DNA from 2 places in the Kitasatospora sp. NPDC058492 genome. Region 1 is predicted to be linked to the other one. Evidence: riboswitches for the same ligand, from Rfam matches in the RefSeq annotation. Region 1 holds a riboswitch; the other holds the start of a gene.
What was found. A riboswitch is a leader RNA that binds a small molecule or an ion and turns the genes downstream of it on or off. The one in region 1 is predicted to bind cyclic di-AMP.

Region 2: it holds a riboswitch for cyclic di-AMP, as region 1 does, so the genes downstream of both, ACFWPI_RS20410 (NlpC/P60 family protein) here and ACFWPI_RS08590 (M23 family metallopeptidase) in region 1, are expected to answer to the same signal.

Annotation. Positions count from the first base shown of each region.
Region 1 covers NZ_JBHXMU010000009.1:20,487-27,325, forward strand. The annotation lists gene ACFWPI_RS08575 (sensor domain-containing protein) at 1-741, opposite strand; gene ACFWPI_RS08580 (GNAT family N-acetyltransferase) at 932-1,504, opposite strand; gene ACFWPI_RS08585 (hypothetical protein) at 1,547-2,509, shown strand; gene ACFWPI_RS08590 (M23 family metallopeptidase) at 2,571-3,404, opposite strand; cyclic di-AMP (ydaO/yuaA leader) riboswitch at 3,417-3,575, opposite strand; gene ACFWPI_RS08595 (alpha/beta fold hydrolase) at 3,917-4,744, shown strand; gene ACFWPI_RS08600 (TetR/AcrR family transcriptional regulator) at 4,841-5,410, shown strand; gene ACFWPI_RS08605 (PP2C family protein-serine/threonine phosphatase) at 5,631-6,761, shown strand.
Region 2 covers NZ_JBHXMU010000029.1:64,940-71,778, forward strand. The annotation lists gene ACFWPI_RS20400 (NYN domain-containing protein) at 1-1,317, shown strand, start outside; gene ACFWPI_RS20405 (NlpC/P60 family protein) at 1,518-2,552, shown strand; cyclic di-AMP (ydaO/yuaA leader) riboswitch at 2,891-3,040, shown strand; gene ACFWPI_RS20410 (NlpC/P60 family protein) at 3,051-4,196, shown strand; gene ACFWPI_RS20415 (NlpC/P60 family protein) at 4,424-5,470, shown strand; gene ACFWPI_RS20420 (hypothetical protein) at 5,659-6,690, shown strand; gene ACFWPI_RS20425 (glycosyltransferase 87 family protein) at 6,704-6,839, opposite strand, start outside.

The sequences.
Region 1 (6,839 bases):
TCAGCGGCCGAGCAGGCCCTGGGCGGCGGCCCGGTTCACGTTGGTCAGGCCGCGGACCAGCTGCGCGGTGAGGATGATGAGCAGCACCCCGGCCAGCGAGAAGCCCGCGATCTGCCAGGCCCCCTCGACGTAGTAGACGTGCTGGACGTTGCCGCTGTCGTAGAAGTCGAAGACCCGGTACCCGCGCCAGGAGGTGAAGGCCGGGAAGACCCACTGGTAGAGCGGGTACAGCGCCATCGCCCAGCCGAGCAGCAGGAACACCAGCGACAGGGCGAAGCTGAGGACCGCCCACGGGAACATCACCACCTGGTAGAACGCGGCCTTCCACCCGGCCGGGTCCGCCAGCCGCGCGGTGATCGCCCCCCAGGTGCCCGGGCGGGTCTGGCGCACCGGCGCCGGGGCGGGCACGTCCAGGGCCAGCATGCCGCGCACCCGGGCCCGCTCCATCCGGCCCATGCCGCGGGCGACGGTGGTCAGGAGGGCGAGCACGGGCAGGCCGAGGACGGTGACGAAGGTGCCGACCCCCATGCAGAACAGGATGATCGAGACGGAGAAGCCGATGACCGACAGCGGCAGGCCGGTGAGCGTGTAGCCGATCTCGCGGTAGTAGTGCTTGGAGAACGGCGCCCGCCAGACGGCCGGCGGCTCCTCGGTCCGGTGGGCCCGAGCGGGACGCGGGTCGTCGCCGTAACCACCGAGGACGTCCCACTCGCGGTCCTGCGTGCTTCGGCTGATGCTCATGTCCCGGCCCCGGTCCCTCGTTCTCGGCTGCTGATGGCATCAGTCTGGTCGAACGGCGGGCCGGGGAGGATCCGGAGGCCTGGCGGATCGGGGGTGGGGTTAACCCCCCGGGCCTGACCTGACAGGCCTGCCCCGGGTCCGCGCCAGATGTCCGCGCCAGATGTCCGCGCCGGACGTCCGCGCCGAAAGGTCAGCCGGTCGCGCCGGTCCACTCGTCGGCGAGCAGCGAGTACAGGTACGAGTCGGACCAGGCGCCGCCCTTGTACAGGTCGTGCCGGACCCGCCCCTCCAGCTGGAACCCGAGCCGGAGGAGCACCTTGGCGGAGGCGGCGTTGTCCACGTCGACCCGGGCCGCCAGCCGGTGCACGCCGAGGGCCTCGAAGGAGAGCTCGCAGAGCAGGCCGGCGATCTCGCCCGCGTAGCCGCGGCCCCAGACGTCGCGGCCCAGCACGTAGCCGAGGTGGGCGGAGCGGTGCTTGCCGAGGGTGAGGGAGGCGTGGGCGATCGGCGTGGCGTCCACCGGGTCCTCGGCGTCGTCGCGCCGGGTGACGGCCAGCCGGTAGGTGTCCCGCTCCGGCGCCATCGCCTCCTCCAGGTAGAGCTCGATCTGGTCGGCGCAGGTTTCGCGGTCGCGCGGCTCGAAGGGGAGGTAGCGGGTGACCTCCGGGTCGCCGAACAGCCCGTGCAGCGCGTCCACGTCGCCGGGGGTGTGGTGATACTCGCGGATGGCCAGCCGGGGGCCGGTGAGTCGTACGGGGACCATGGCAGCCGACCCTACTCCCGGCCAGCGGTTACCGTTCGAGCTATGAACGACGAAGACCTGCGGCTCGCCCCGCGCACCAGGGCCGCCGACCTGCTCGCCTGGGCGGCGGAAGAGGACCGCACCCCGGTGGCCGAAGCGCCGCTGCGCGCGGTGCTGGCCCTGCTGGAGCTGGGCGAGGGCAGGATGCACGACGGCTGGCCCGAACTGACCTCGAACGCGGTGGAGCACCTGCTGTACGAGCGGCTCCACCTGTACGTCCAACCCGAACCGGAGGCGGACCCGTTCGCGTACGGCGCCGCCGTCCGGCTGCTGACCGACCACCAGCGGGCCGCCAAGCGGCTCAACGCCAAGCGCCAGGAGCGGCTGCACGCCGAGGCCGAGTGGCAGGGCGAGGTCGCGGCCGGGCTGCTGCGCCGCGCCGACCTGGTGACCTGGCCCCGGCTGTACGCGCTGCTGCTGCACGCGTACGGGGCGGACGTCACGGATCCGGAGGCGGTGCGGGAGTGGCTGACCGGCTTCCGGGAGCTGGCGCAGGAGGAGCGGCTGGCCAGGTTCGCCGCACTGGCGCAGACCGGCTGGCTGGACGAGGTGGACGAGCAGGGCTGGAGCCCGACCCGGGTGATCTCGGTCGGCATGGCCACCGACGGCGCGCGCCGGCTGCTGGAGCAGGGCCTGATGCGGCGCAGCTACCGCAACCTGACCGAGCTGACCGCGCTGGGGCGGCCGATGCCGGACGAACTGGCCGGGGACTTCGGGGCGTTCGAGGAGGCGGCGGTGGAGGCCGCGCTCGACCTGTACGGGGAGTGGACGGTGCCCGGGCTGCCGCGACTGCTGGTGGAGGAGTTCCCGGACCTCGCGCCGGAGCCGGGGCAGGAGGAGATCGACGCGTACCTGGCGGGGCCGGCGCAGGAGGAGTTCGACGCCCGCCTGGAGGAGCTGGCGGGATCGGCAGTCCCGGCGGACCAGGCAGACCCGACGGACCCGACGGACCAGGCTCGGGAGTGACGCGGCGAAGCCCCGGCCGCCGGTGCCTTTCGGTTCCGGCGGCCGGGGCTTCGCGGGTGCGTCAGGGGTTGAGGCCGCGCTGCTGGAACCAGGTCTCCGGGTCGACGGGGGCGCCGCCACCGGGGCGGACCTCCACGTGCAGGTGCGCGCCGGTGACGTTGCCGGTGGCGCCGACCTTGCCGATCTGCTGGCCGGAGCCGACCTTGCCGGAGCCCTTGATGATCGAGGAGAGGTGGCAGTACCAGATCTCGGTGCCGTCGGGCAGGGTCTCGACGATCCGGTAGCCGTACGAGCCGGACCAGCCGGCCGAGGTGATGGTGCCCTGGCCGACCGCGTAGACGGGGGTGCCGGTGTCGGCGGCGAAGTCCAGGCCGGTGTGCAGGTGGGCCCAGTAGCGGGCGCTCTGGCCGTAGTGGGCGGTGAGGTGGTAGTCGCGCACCGGCAGGGTGAGGGCGGCGGCCTTGGCCCGCTCGGCCTCCTCGGCGGCCCGCTTGGCCTCGGCCTCCTTGGCGGCGGCCTTGGCCTCCGCCTCCTTCGCGGCCTGGACGCGGGCGTCCTCCTCGGCGGCGGTGCGCTGGCTGTCGGCCTGCAGCTGGATGCGGGCGGCGAGCGCGAGGCCGGGGTCGGCGGAGAGGGCGACCGGGGTCTCGTCCGGGGTCTCGATGGCGGGGGCGGCGGCCGGGGTGGCGGAGGCGAAGCCGGTGGCGCCCAGGGTGGCGGCGACGGCGGTGACGCCGAGCAGCGGGGAGGTCCCACGGACCTGACGCGGCATCCGGTGCCGGTTGGTCTCGGCGTCCGGGCCCGCGTACTCGGGGCCGTCCGGGCCGGGGTGGTCGAGGAGCCGGGTACCTGCTGCGAGGCCGGCCGGGTGTGCCGGGGTGTGCGTCGACGCCACGGAGGCGCGCTCCTTTCCTTCCTTCGCGCCTACCGGGTTAGCTGACGGGTTCGGAGCAGGAAGGTCTCCTACGGCTGGGCCGGAGCCCCGCCGATTCACCCCAAGGAACGTGGTTCCCCGGCTCCCTGACCTGCCCGGAGGCCGGTCGGCGGGATTAGGCGACGGCGCACGGTGCCGTCTGGGTACGGCGTTGAGGACCGCGCTGCGTTATCAAACGTTAATCCTAGGAGGCCCTGATTCCAAGCCGTTCGCCCGGGACGACCGGAGACGGACGGGGCACTCTGGGACGCGAAGGGCGTTTTGTCCCCCTTGAGCCCCTTGGGCACGCTTGAACACCATTGACGCCACCTCACGTGATCGGACGTCAACGGACGGCCCTTCATTCAGGCACTCACCACCGACCTCCCCCGCCCCACAGGGTGCGAAGGCTTGACGGCTAAGGCTATTAGCCTTAGCTTTATGGCTATCGGCAGCACGCCGAAGCCCGCACCGGCAGCCCCCGGAGGCCCACCATGAACGCCACCAGCGCCCCCACCACCCAGTACCTCGACGTCACCGGCGGCCGCCTCGCCTACGACGACACCCGGCAGGGCGACGGCGCCCCCGTCGTGCTGCTCCCCGGAATGCTCGACACCCGCGCCGCCTACCGGCACCTCCACCCGCTGCTGGCCGCCGCCGGCCGCCGGGTCATCACCATGGACCTGCGCGGCTTCGGCGAATCCTCGATCGTCTGGGACGACTACTCCCCCGCCGCCATCGCCACCGACGTCCTCGCCCTGCTCGACCACCTCGGCATCGGCCGCGCCGTCCTGGTCGGCAACTCCTACACCGGCGCGACGGTCGTCAAGGCCGCCGGCGACGCCCCCGAGCGGGTCGCCGGCATCGCCCTGATCGACGCCTTCGTCGAGAACCCCCCGCCCGGCGCCCTCATGCGCGGCGCCCTCCGCGTCATGGGCACCCTGACCGTCCACTCGCCCGCCTTCTGGGGCCTCTACCACCGCAAGCTGGCCTACCCGGGCGCCAAGCCCGCCGACTTCGACACGTACGTGGCCGGACTCGTCGCCGCCATGCGCACCCCCGGCCGCAAGACCGCCACCCGCGGACACGTCAGCGGGGACTCCGCGCCCGTCGGCTGGACCGCGGCCGTCCGCTGCCCCTCGCTCGTCATCATGGGCAGCAAGGACCCCGACTTCCCCAAGCCGGAAGCCGTCGCCGACCGGCAGGCCGCCGCGCTCGACGCGCGGAAGGTCATGATCGACGGATCCGGGCACTACCCGATGGCCGACAACCCGCAGGCCACCGCCGGCGCCCTGCTGCCCTTCCTCGCCGAACTCGCCTGAGCCCGCCCACCCCGTCCGCCCACGTCAGCCCCGCCCCCACGCGCCGCCCCGCCCCGCCCCGCCACGTACGCCTTCCACCGACGGAGAGCCCACACCATGCCCCGAGTAGGACTCACCCCCGAGCAGGTCGTCGACCACGCCCTCGCCCTCATCGACGAGCAGGGCGCCGACGCCCTCACCCTGGCCGCCGTCGCCGCCCGGGCCGGGGTCGCCACCCCGTCGCTGTACAAGCACGTCAGCGGCGGCCTCACCGAACTGCGGCGGCTCATCGCCGTCCGGGTCACCGAGGAACTCGCCGACCGGCTCGCCGAGGCCGCCGTCGGCCGCAGCGGGGACGACGCCGTCGCCACCGTGCTGCGTGCCTACCACGCGTACGCCACCGAGCACCCGCACCGCTACAACGCCCTCCCCCAGGCCCCGCAGCCGGACGACGACCTCACCCGCGCGGCCGGTCGGCTCGTCGGGGTGATCATCGCCGTCCTGCGGGAGTACGGCCTCGACGGCGCGGAGGCGATCCACGCCGCCCGCACCGTCCGCTCCGTCGCCCACGGCTTCGCCTCCCTCTCCATCGGCGGCGGCTTCCAGCTCGCCGAGGACCTGGCCACCACCCAGAGCCGCCTCATCACCCTCCTCACCACCGGCCTCCGCACCTGGCCCACCCCCTGAGACGCCGGCCACCGCACCGACCGCGGCACGACCCGCCCGGCCTCCCGCGACGGCGGAACGGCCAGCGCCCCGGGTGACACATGCGCGAGAAGTCGGCCCCGCCGACTTCCCGTGCGGCGGGCAGGCAGCGGCCTGGGGGTGGTGGGGGTGGACGGGTTAGTGTGGCCGGGCTGACTGGTGGTCATGACAGGGGACCGCCGACCCCTTGGCGGAGGTCCACGTGCCCGCACCGATAGCGAGGGCACGGCGGTGGTATCTGCGGCTGCTGGACGGGAACGCCCGGGCGGCGCGGTACGCGCTGGGGGTGCTGCTCGGAGTGACGGCGGTGCTGAGCGTCCTGCCGATCGTGCTGCCGTACAGCTGGCCGCCGTCGGCGCTGGTGCTGCCGCTGGTGGTCGGCGGGCTGCTGTTGCGGCGCGGGCAGCTGCTGGTGCTGGTGTGCGCGGCGCTGGCCGGCGGGGTGCTGGGGGCGGTGGTGCGGGATCCGCTCGGGGTGCGGATCGGGGTGACGCTGGTACTGGCCGCGACCGCGGTGACGGTGCTGGCCGCGAACCGGTTCCGGCACCGGCTGGGTCTGCGCGGGACGCAGGGCGATTCGATGCTGCTGGAGCTGGCCGAGCACACCCGGGCACTGGCCCGGCTTCCGGAGCGGCTGCTCGACTGGCACTTCGACAGTGCGCTGGCGCCGGCCGGCGACACCTCGTTCTCGGGTGACTTCCTGCTGTGCGCGCACCGCCCCGAGGAGGATCTGCTGGAACTGCTGCTGGTGGACGTGTCGGGCAAGGGCAGCCGGGCGGCGGCCCGCTCGACGCACCTGTCGGGCGCGTTCGCGATGCTGCTGGGGCGGGTGCCGCCGGAGGCGTTCCTGCCGGCGGCCAACGACCATCTGGTGCGGATGGGCTGGGAGGACGACTTCGCGACGGCGGTGCACCTCGCGCTGCGCCCGGCGACGGGCGACTACCTGCTGTTCAACGCCGGCCATCCGGCGCCCGCGCAGTTCCGCCGGGCGGACGGCGGCGGCTGGGCGCGGTCGGGGCACGGCGGTCCGGCGCTGGGGCTGGTGTCGGGCGCGCTGTACCCGGCGGTGTCGGGGCGGCTGCGGCGGGGCGATTCGCTGCTGCTGTTCAGTGACGGCCTGGTGGAGGTGCCGGGTCGGGACCTGGACGAGGGGGTGGGCCGGCTGCTGGCGGCGGCCGAGCCGGTGGTGCGGCCGTGGCGGACGCAGCAGCAGCTCACCCGGGGTGCGGCGGAGCGGCTGGTCCGGACGGTGGCGCGGGACGCGGCGGACGACCGGACGCTGGTGCTGGTGCGCCGTCTGGGTCACCATTCACCCGCTTCAGCACCCACTTGAGAAATAAGGTATGAAGAATTAAGTGCCCGTTCGGGCACCCAGAGGGCACCCACCCCCCGAGAGCGGAAAGGCCGGGTA
Region 2 (6,839 bases), on a different contig from region 1:
CGTGCTGCCGAGAAGCTGGACCGGCCGCTGCCCGAGGGCGTGCGCCGGCGCGTGGTCGGCCTGGCCTCGGACGCGCTCGGCGGGCTGCCGCCCGGCGAGCTCCCGCAGAGCCTGCGCCAGTACGTCAAGTTCACCCCGGCCCGGCGGGCCAAGTACGCGGCCACGGCGCTGGCCGCGGCGCTGGAGTCGGAGCCGGCGTTCCGGGTGCGGATAGCGGAGCGGCTGAGGCTGGGCCAGCCGGACCTGGTGAAGGCGTTGGAGTCGGGCAGCGTCCCGGGCGCCGCCGATCCGATGGACGTCGCGGCCGCCGCCTACCTGGTGCGGTCGGCCGGCTGGAGCCGGCTGGTGGCCGAGGCCGGGGAGGAGGCCGAGCGGGCCGGCGCCGAGGGCGCGGCCGCCGAGGCCACCCGGCTGGTGGAGAAGCTGCAGGCGGAGCTCGCCGAGCTGCGGTCCGCCGCCCGGGCGGACCTGGAGCGGCAGCGTGCGGAGTCCGAGGACGTCCGCCGGGAGGCCGAGTCGCTGCGGAAGAAGGTGCGCTCGCTGGAGAGCGACACCCGCCGGGCGCAGGCCGAGACCAGGCGGCTGACCGCCGAGCTGGAGGCCGCGAGGGCGCAGGCGGCTGCCGAGCGCGGCGCCGCGGAGTCCGAGGCGCGGCGGCTGCGGCACCGGGTCGGCGAGCTGGAGACGGCGGCCGAGCAGGGCCGCCGGTCGGCCCGCGAGGGCCGCAGCGTCGAGGACATGCGGCTGCGGCTGCTGCTGGACACGGTGCTGCAGTCGGCGCAGGGGCTCCAGCGGGAGCTGGCGCTGCCGGTCTCCCAGATCCGGCCGGGGGACCTGGTGGAGGCGGTGGTGCCGGGGGCGGCCTCGCCGCACGACGTGGCCCGGCGCGGTCTGGCCGACGACGATCCGGCGCTGCTGGACCAGTTGCTGGCGATCCCGCAGGTGCACCTGGTGGTGGACGGCTACAACGTGACCAAGACGGGCTATCCGACGCTGCCGCTGGAGCAGCAGCGGATCCGGCTGCTGGGCGGGCTGGCGATGCTGGCCCAGCGCACGCAGGCGGAGGTCACCTGCGTGTTCGACGGGCAGGACCTGGACGTTCCGGTGATCATGGCGCCACCGCGGGGGGTGCGGGTGCGGTTCAGCCGGACCGGCGAGACCGCGGACGAGCTGATCCGCCGTCTGGTGCGGGCCGAGCCGCAGGGGCGTCCGGTGGTGGTGGTGTCCACCGACCGGGAGGTCGCGGAGGGCGTGCGGAAGGCGGGCGCGCGCCCCGTGGCCTCCGTTCTGCTGCTGAACCGGCTGGCGCGGCCCTGACGGCTGCCGCGACGGAATGACGCCTGGTCAGCGCCCGGTTTGCGGCGGTGTGCACATCCGGTGAAGCCTGCGGGGGAAGTGGAGTTCACGCCTTCGGGGGAGTGGCAAAACCCGTGGATCTTCCCTAGGGTGTGGCGTCAAACCTATTTTCCGGATTCTCACCTGATCGGGTGAGGCCGATGGAAGAAGGAGCAATTCCCTTGGCCTCCCACCGCCGTCCCAAGCAGCCGAGCCGCGCCCGGGTCTCCGTGCTCACCGCTGCCGCGGCGACCGCGGTCGCCCTCTCCGCGCAGGTCGCCGCGCACGCCGCGCCCCAGCCCAGCAAGAGCGACGTCAAGGCGCAGATCGACCAGCTCCAGCAGGACCAGGAGCAGGCGGCGGAGAAGTACAACGGCGCCAAGGAGCGGGCCGACCAGCTCCGCAAGCAGTCCGACCAGCTGCAGGACAAGGTGGCCCGCAGCCAGGACGAGATGACCCAGCTCCAGACCGGCCTGGCCGGCGTGGCGGGCGAGCAGTACCGCACCGGCGGCATCGACCCGTCCGTCCAGCTGATGCTCTCCTCGGACCCGTCCGGCTACCTGGAGAAGGCGTCCAGCGCCCAGCAGGCCAGTGCCAGCGAGTCCGAGGCGCTCAAGGGGCTGCTGGACCAGCAGCGCCGGCTGGACCAGGAGAAGTCCGAGGCCGCCGCCGTCCTGGCCTCGCTCGACTCCACCACCAAGGACCTGAACCAGGCCAAGACGGACGTCAACCAGAAGCTCAAGGCCGCGCAGGACCTGCTGAACTCGCTCAGCGCCTCCGACCGCGCCGCGCTGCGGGCCCAGCAGCAGCAGGACGACCGCGCCTCGCGCGGCAGCGACCGCGCCGACCTCGGCAGCCTCCCGCAGGCCGGCGGCTACGCGGGCGTGGCCGTCGCCAAGGCGATGAGCAAGCAGGGCTCGCCGTACGTGTGGGGCGCCACCGGCTCGACCACCTTCGACTGCTCGGGCCTGATGGTCTGGGCGTACGGCCAGGCCGGCGTCTCGCTGCCGCGTACCTCGCAGGAGCAGGGCAACGTCGGCACCAAGGTCACGCTGGACCAGGCCCAGCCGGGCGACCTGGTCATCTACGGCCCCGACCGGCACCACGTCGGGATGTACATCGGCAACGGCATGGTGGTGCACGCGCCGCACACCGGCGACGTGGTGAAGGTGATGAAGGTCGACGCGATGCCGATCAACACGATCCGCCGGGTCTGACGGTCCGACACGCCCGAAGGGCCCCGTCCGGGCCTGTGATCCACGCCACCCTCCGGCCGGGGGTGGCGTTCGGGTTTTGTCCGCCGCGCGAGTCCCCGGTGAAGACTGATCAGCTTTGCGTACGGCGGTGATCACTATGTGTCATATTCACAAAAGAACTTTGGTCTTCTTCCGTCTTTTTTCTGACAAGGATTTGAACGGATCACGGTTCAGTTACTAGGGTCGTGCCCCGAACCACCGCACTCCCGATCGCCCAGCCAGGGTGACGGCGGTGGTTTCCGTCGAGTTCGTGACGCAGCGGGGCGGGCCCAGTGCCTGCCCGACGGGGAGCCCAGCAGTCGGGGGTGCTGTCGAACGGAGCCGGGGAACCACGTTCCTCCGGGGTGAATCGGCGCCAGGTCGGCCGGTGGAACGGCCGTGAGGCGTCGTAGGGCACGCTTCCGGCCCGAACCCGTCAGCTCACCCGGTAGACGGCGTAGGAAGAAGGAGTCCGCCTTCGTGGCGTCCCATCGTCGTCCCAAGCCCGCTAGTCGCACCCGGGTCTCGATCATGACCGGCTTCGCCGCCGCGGCCGTCGCGCTGTCCGCGCAGTCCGGCGCCCACGCCGACCCGCAGCCGACCAAGGACCAGGTCAAGGAGCAGGTCGACCAGCTCAACGAGCAGGCCGAGGTCGCGACCGAGAAGCTCAACGCCGCCCAGGAGAAGCAGCAGCAGCTGCAGAAGCAGGTCACCGACCTCCAGGACCAGGTGGCGCGGCAGCAGGGGCAGGTGACCGACCTTCAGGGCGGCCTGGCCGAGATCGCCGGCGAGCAGTACCGCAACGGCGGCATATCGCAGACCGTCCAGCTGATGTTCTCCGCCAGCCCGGACACCTTCCTGAGCCAGGCCGACACGCTGAACCAGGCCGGCGGCACCCAGAAGGGCCAGCTCAAGCAGCTCCAGGACGAGCAGCGCAAGCTCGACCAGGTGCGCTCCGAGGCCCAGGGCAAGCTCGCCGAGATGGAGACCACCACCCAGCAGCTGAAGAGCGCCAAGGACGAGGTCCAGGGCAAGCTCAAGGCCGCGCAGGACCTCTTCAACACCCTGTCCGAGCAGGAGCGCCAGGCGATCCGCGCGGCCGAGGAGAAGGCCGCCGCCGAGGCCAAGGCGAAGGCCGACGCCGCCGCGAAGGCCGCCCAGCAGCAGGCGGCGGCCCAGCAGGCCGCCGACCGCTCCTCCCGCGACAACAGCCGCACCGACCTGAGCGCGTCGCAGGCCCCCGCCGCGCCGGTCACCAAGCCGAGCGCCGGCAGCTCGCGCGGCGCCGCGGCGCTGTCCATCGCCGCCTCCAAGATCGGCAGCCCGTACGTCTACGGCGCCTCCGGCCCCGGCTCCTTCGACTGCTCGGGCCTGATGGTCTGGGCGTTCAACCAGGTCGACGTGGCGCTGCCGCGCACCTCGCAGGAGCAGGCCCACGCCGGTACCCGGATCGGCACCGACCTCTCCCAGGCCCAGCCCGGCGACCTGCTGATCTTCTACGGGGACGCCCACCACGTCGGCATCTACGCCGGCAACGGCCAGGTGCTGCACGCGCCCAAGCCCGGTGCGTCGGTCCGCTACGAGGCGGTCGGCAACATGCCGCTGACCTCCATCGTGCGGGTCTGATCCCCGCGCAGGCCCTCCCAGGCCCGGCCTTCCACCACGGAAGGCCGGGCCTGCGGCTTTTCCGGCGCCTCGGACTGATGTCCGATTACGGGTCAAATATTCGGGTTGGCAGGGGTTTGGACTCGGTTGCCCGGACTCGCTAACGTCTGCCACCGGACTCCGCTTCCAGGGCCGCCCGCGTTGGTGCGGCGGCGGGGCCCCACCGCCGGATCGGAGCCGCTGCCGCCATGCCCGTGCACCGTCGTCCCCAACTGCTCGCCCGTGCGCTGGTGCTGACCGCGGCCGCCACCACCGCCCTGGGCGTGACGGCGGGCGGCAGCGCCCAGGCCGCCCCCGCCGCGCCGGACACGCCCACCCGCAAGGACGTCAAGGCGCAGGTGGAACAGCTCTACGGCGAGGCCGAGCAGGCGTCCGAGAAGTACAACGCCGCCCTGGAGACGCAGCAGCGCCTCCAGGGCGAGACGACCGTCCTCCAGGGCGAGATCGCCGTCGCCCAGGACCAGCTCAACCAGTTGCGCGGCGACCTCGCCACCGTGGCCGGCGCCGAGTACCGCGGCGGCGGCATGGCCCAGACCGTCCAGCTGATGCTCTCCACCGACCCGGAGGGCTACCTGTCCCGGGCCCGCACCCTCGACCAGGCCGCCGAGCGGCAGCAGGAGACCCTGCACGAACTGGCCACCCGCCAGCGCCGGCTCGACCAGCGCCGCACCGAGACCGCCGGCAAGCTCGCCGAACTCGACCAGGCCCGCCGCTCGCTCGCCGACAGCAAGCAGCAGATCCAGCAGCGGCTCACCAAGGCCCAGCGGCTGCTGAACAGCCTGGGCGTCGCCGAGCGGGCCCGGATGGCCGCCCAGGACGCCCAGGAGGCCGAGCAGCGCGCCACCCGGGGCACCGACCGGCTGGACCTCGGCACGGCCCCGCCCGCCTCCGAGCGCGGGGCGGCCGCACTGGCCGCCGCGGTGCGGATGATCGGCTCGCCCTACCTCTACGGATCCACCGGGCCCCGCGCCTTCGACTGCTCCGGTCTGATGTACTACAGCTGGCGGCAGGCCGGAGTGACCCTGCCGCGTACCTCGCAGGCCCAGGCGTACGCCGGGCAGCGGGTCAGCCTCTCCGAAGCGCGGCCGGGAGACCTGGTGATCTTCTACCGGGACATGCACCACGTCGGGATGTACGCCGGCGGCGGGGTGATCGTGCACGCCCCCTACCCGGGCGCCAGGGTCCGCTACGAGAGCGTCAACGCGATGCCGGTCGCGGGGGTGGTCCGGCTCTGAGCCCGGCACCGTCCGACCCCGACGCCCCCCACCCGATAGGCGGCGCCCGCCGGACGCTGTCCCGGCGCGGTGCGCTGCTGCTCGCGGCCGGCGGGCTGGCCCAGCTGTCGCTGCCGCCGGCCGCCCCGGCGGCCCCCTCGGCGGCCGGGCGGGCGTCGGGCCGGTGGGCGGCGGACCGGCGGGCCGAGGTGGCCGCGCTGCTGGACGCGCGGGCCCGGGCGCTGCCCTCCTGGTCCGGACCGGCGGCGATCGAGGCCGGCTACCGCAACCTGGTGCTCGGCGCGGACGCCGGGTCGGAGCGGCTCACGGCCGCCGCCGACCTGGCGGTCCGGATCACCGGGTACGACGACTACCCGGTGGTGTACCCGCGCCGGATCGACCTGGTCCGGGCCGGCGGCAGCTGGCGGGTCGACCGGGAGGAGAGCGCGAGCGGGCCCCCGGCGCTCTGGGACCTCGGCTCCGCCCGGTCCGCGGCGGGCGCGCACTGCCTGGTGCTGGGCCTGGCCGACGGACCCGACCCGGCCGGCCTGGTCGCGGTGGCGGACCGGGCCGTGCCCGCCGTGAGCGAGGCCTGGGGCACCGGCTGGGCGGGCCGCCTGCTGCTCGAAGTGCCCGCCACCGCAGAGCAGTTCGCCCGGCTGCTGGAGGTCGACCCGGCGGGCTGGACGGGCATGGCGGCGGTCACCTCGGCCGCCCCCGGCGCGCCCTGGCACACCCCCGCCGACCGGGTGCTGGTCAACCCCGGGACGTTCGGGCGGCTCAGCGACTTCGGCCGGCAGGTGGTCGTCACCCACGAGGCCACCCACGTCGCGACCAGGGCCGACACCCGGGCCTGGACACCGCTCTGGCTCTCCGAGGGCGTCGCCGACTGGACCGCCTACCGGGGCTCCGGCCGGCGCCCGCAGCAGATCGCCCCCGAGCTGGCCCGGGACGTCGCCGCCGGCCGGCTGCCCGCCGCGCTGCCCGCCGACCGGGACTTCACCGCGGGCGCCGACGGCATCGCCCAGGCCTACGAGCAGGCCTGGCTCGCCTGCGAGCTGATCGCCCGGCGCTACGGGCCCGAGCGGCTCGTGGCGTTCTACCGGGCGGTCGGCGCGGCCGACGGGCAGGGGGAGGACCGGGACCGCCGGCTCGACCGGCTGCTCCGGGCCGGACCGGGCGTCGGCCTGGCCGAGTTCACCCGGCTCTGGCTGGCCGAGGTGGCCGCGCTGCGCAGTTGAAGGCGCGCGTCGTTCAGCGCCGCTGCCTGGCCGGGGTGCCGGGCCGGTCGATGCCGTCCAGCAGGTCCTGCTCGTAGGCGATGCCGGGGCGCACCGGGTAGGCGCCGGCGGGCACCGCCTCGGGCTTGGCCAGCACCACCGTCGCCGGG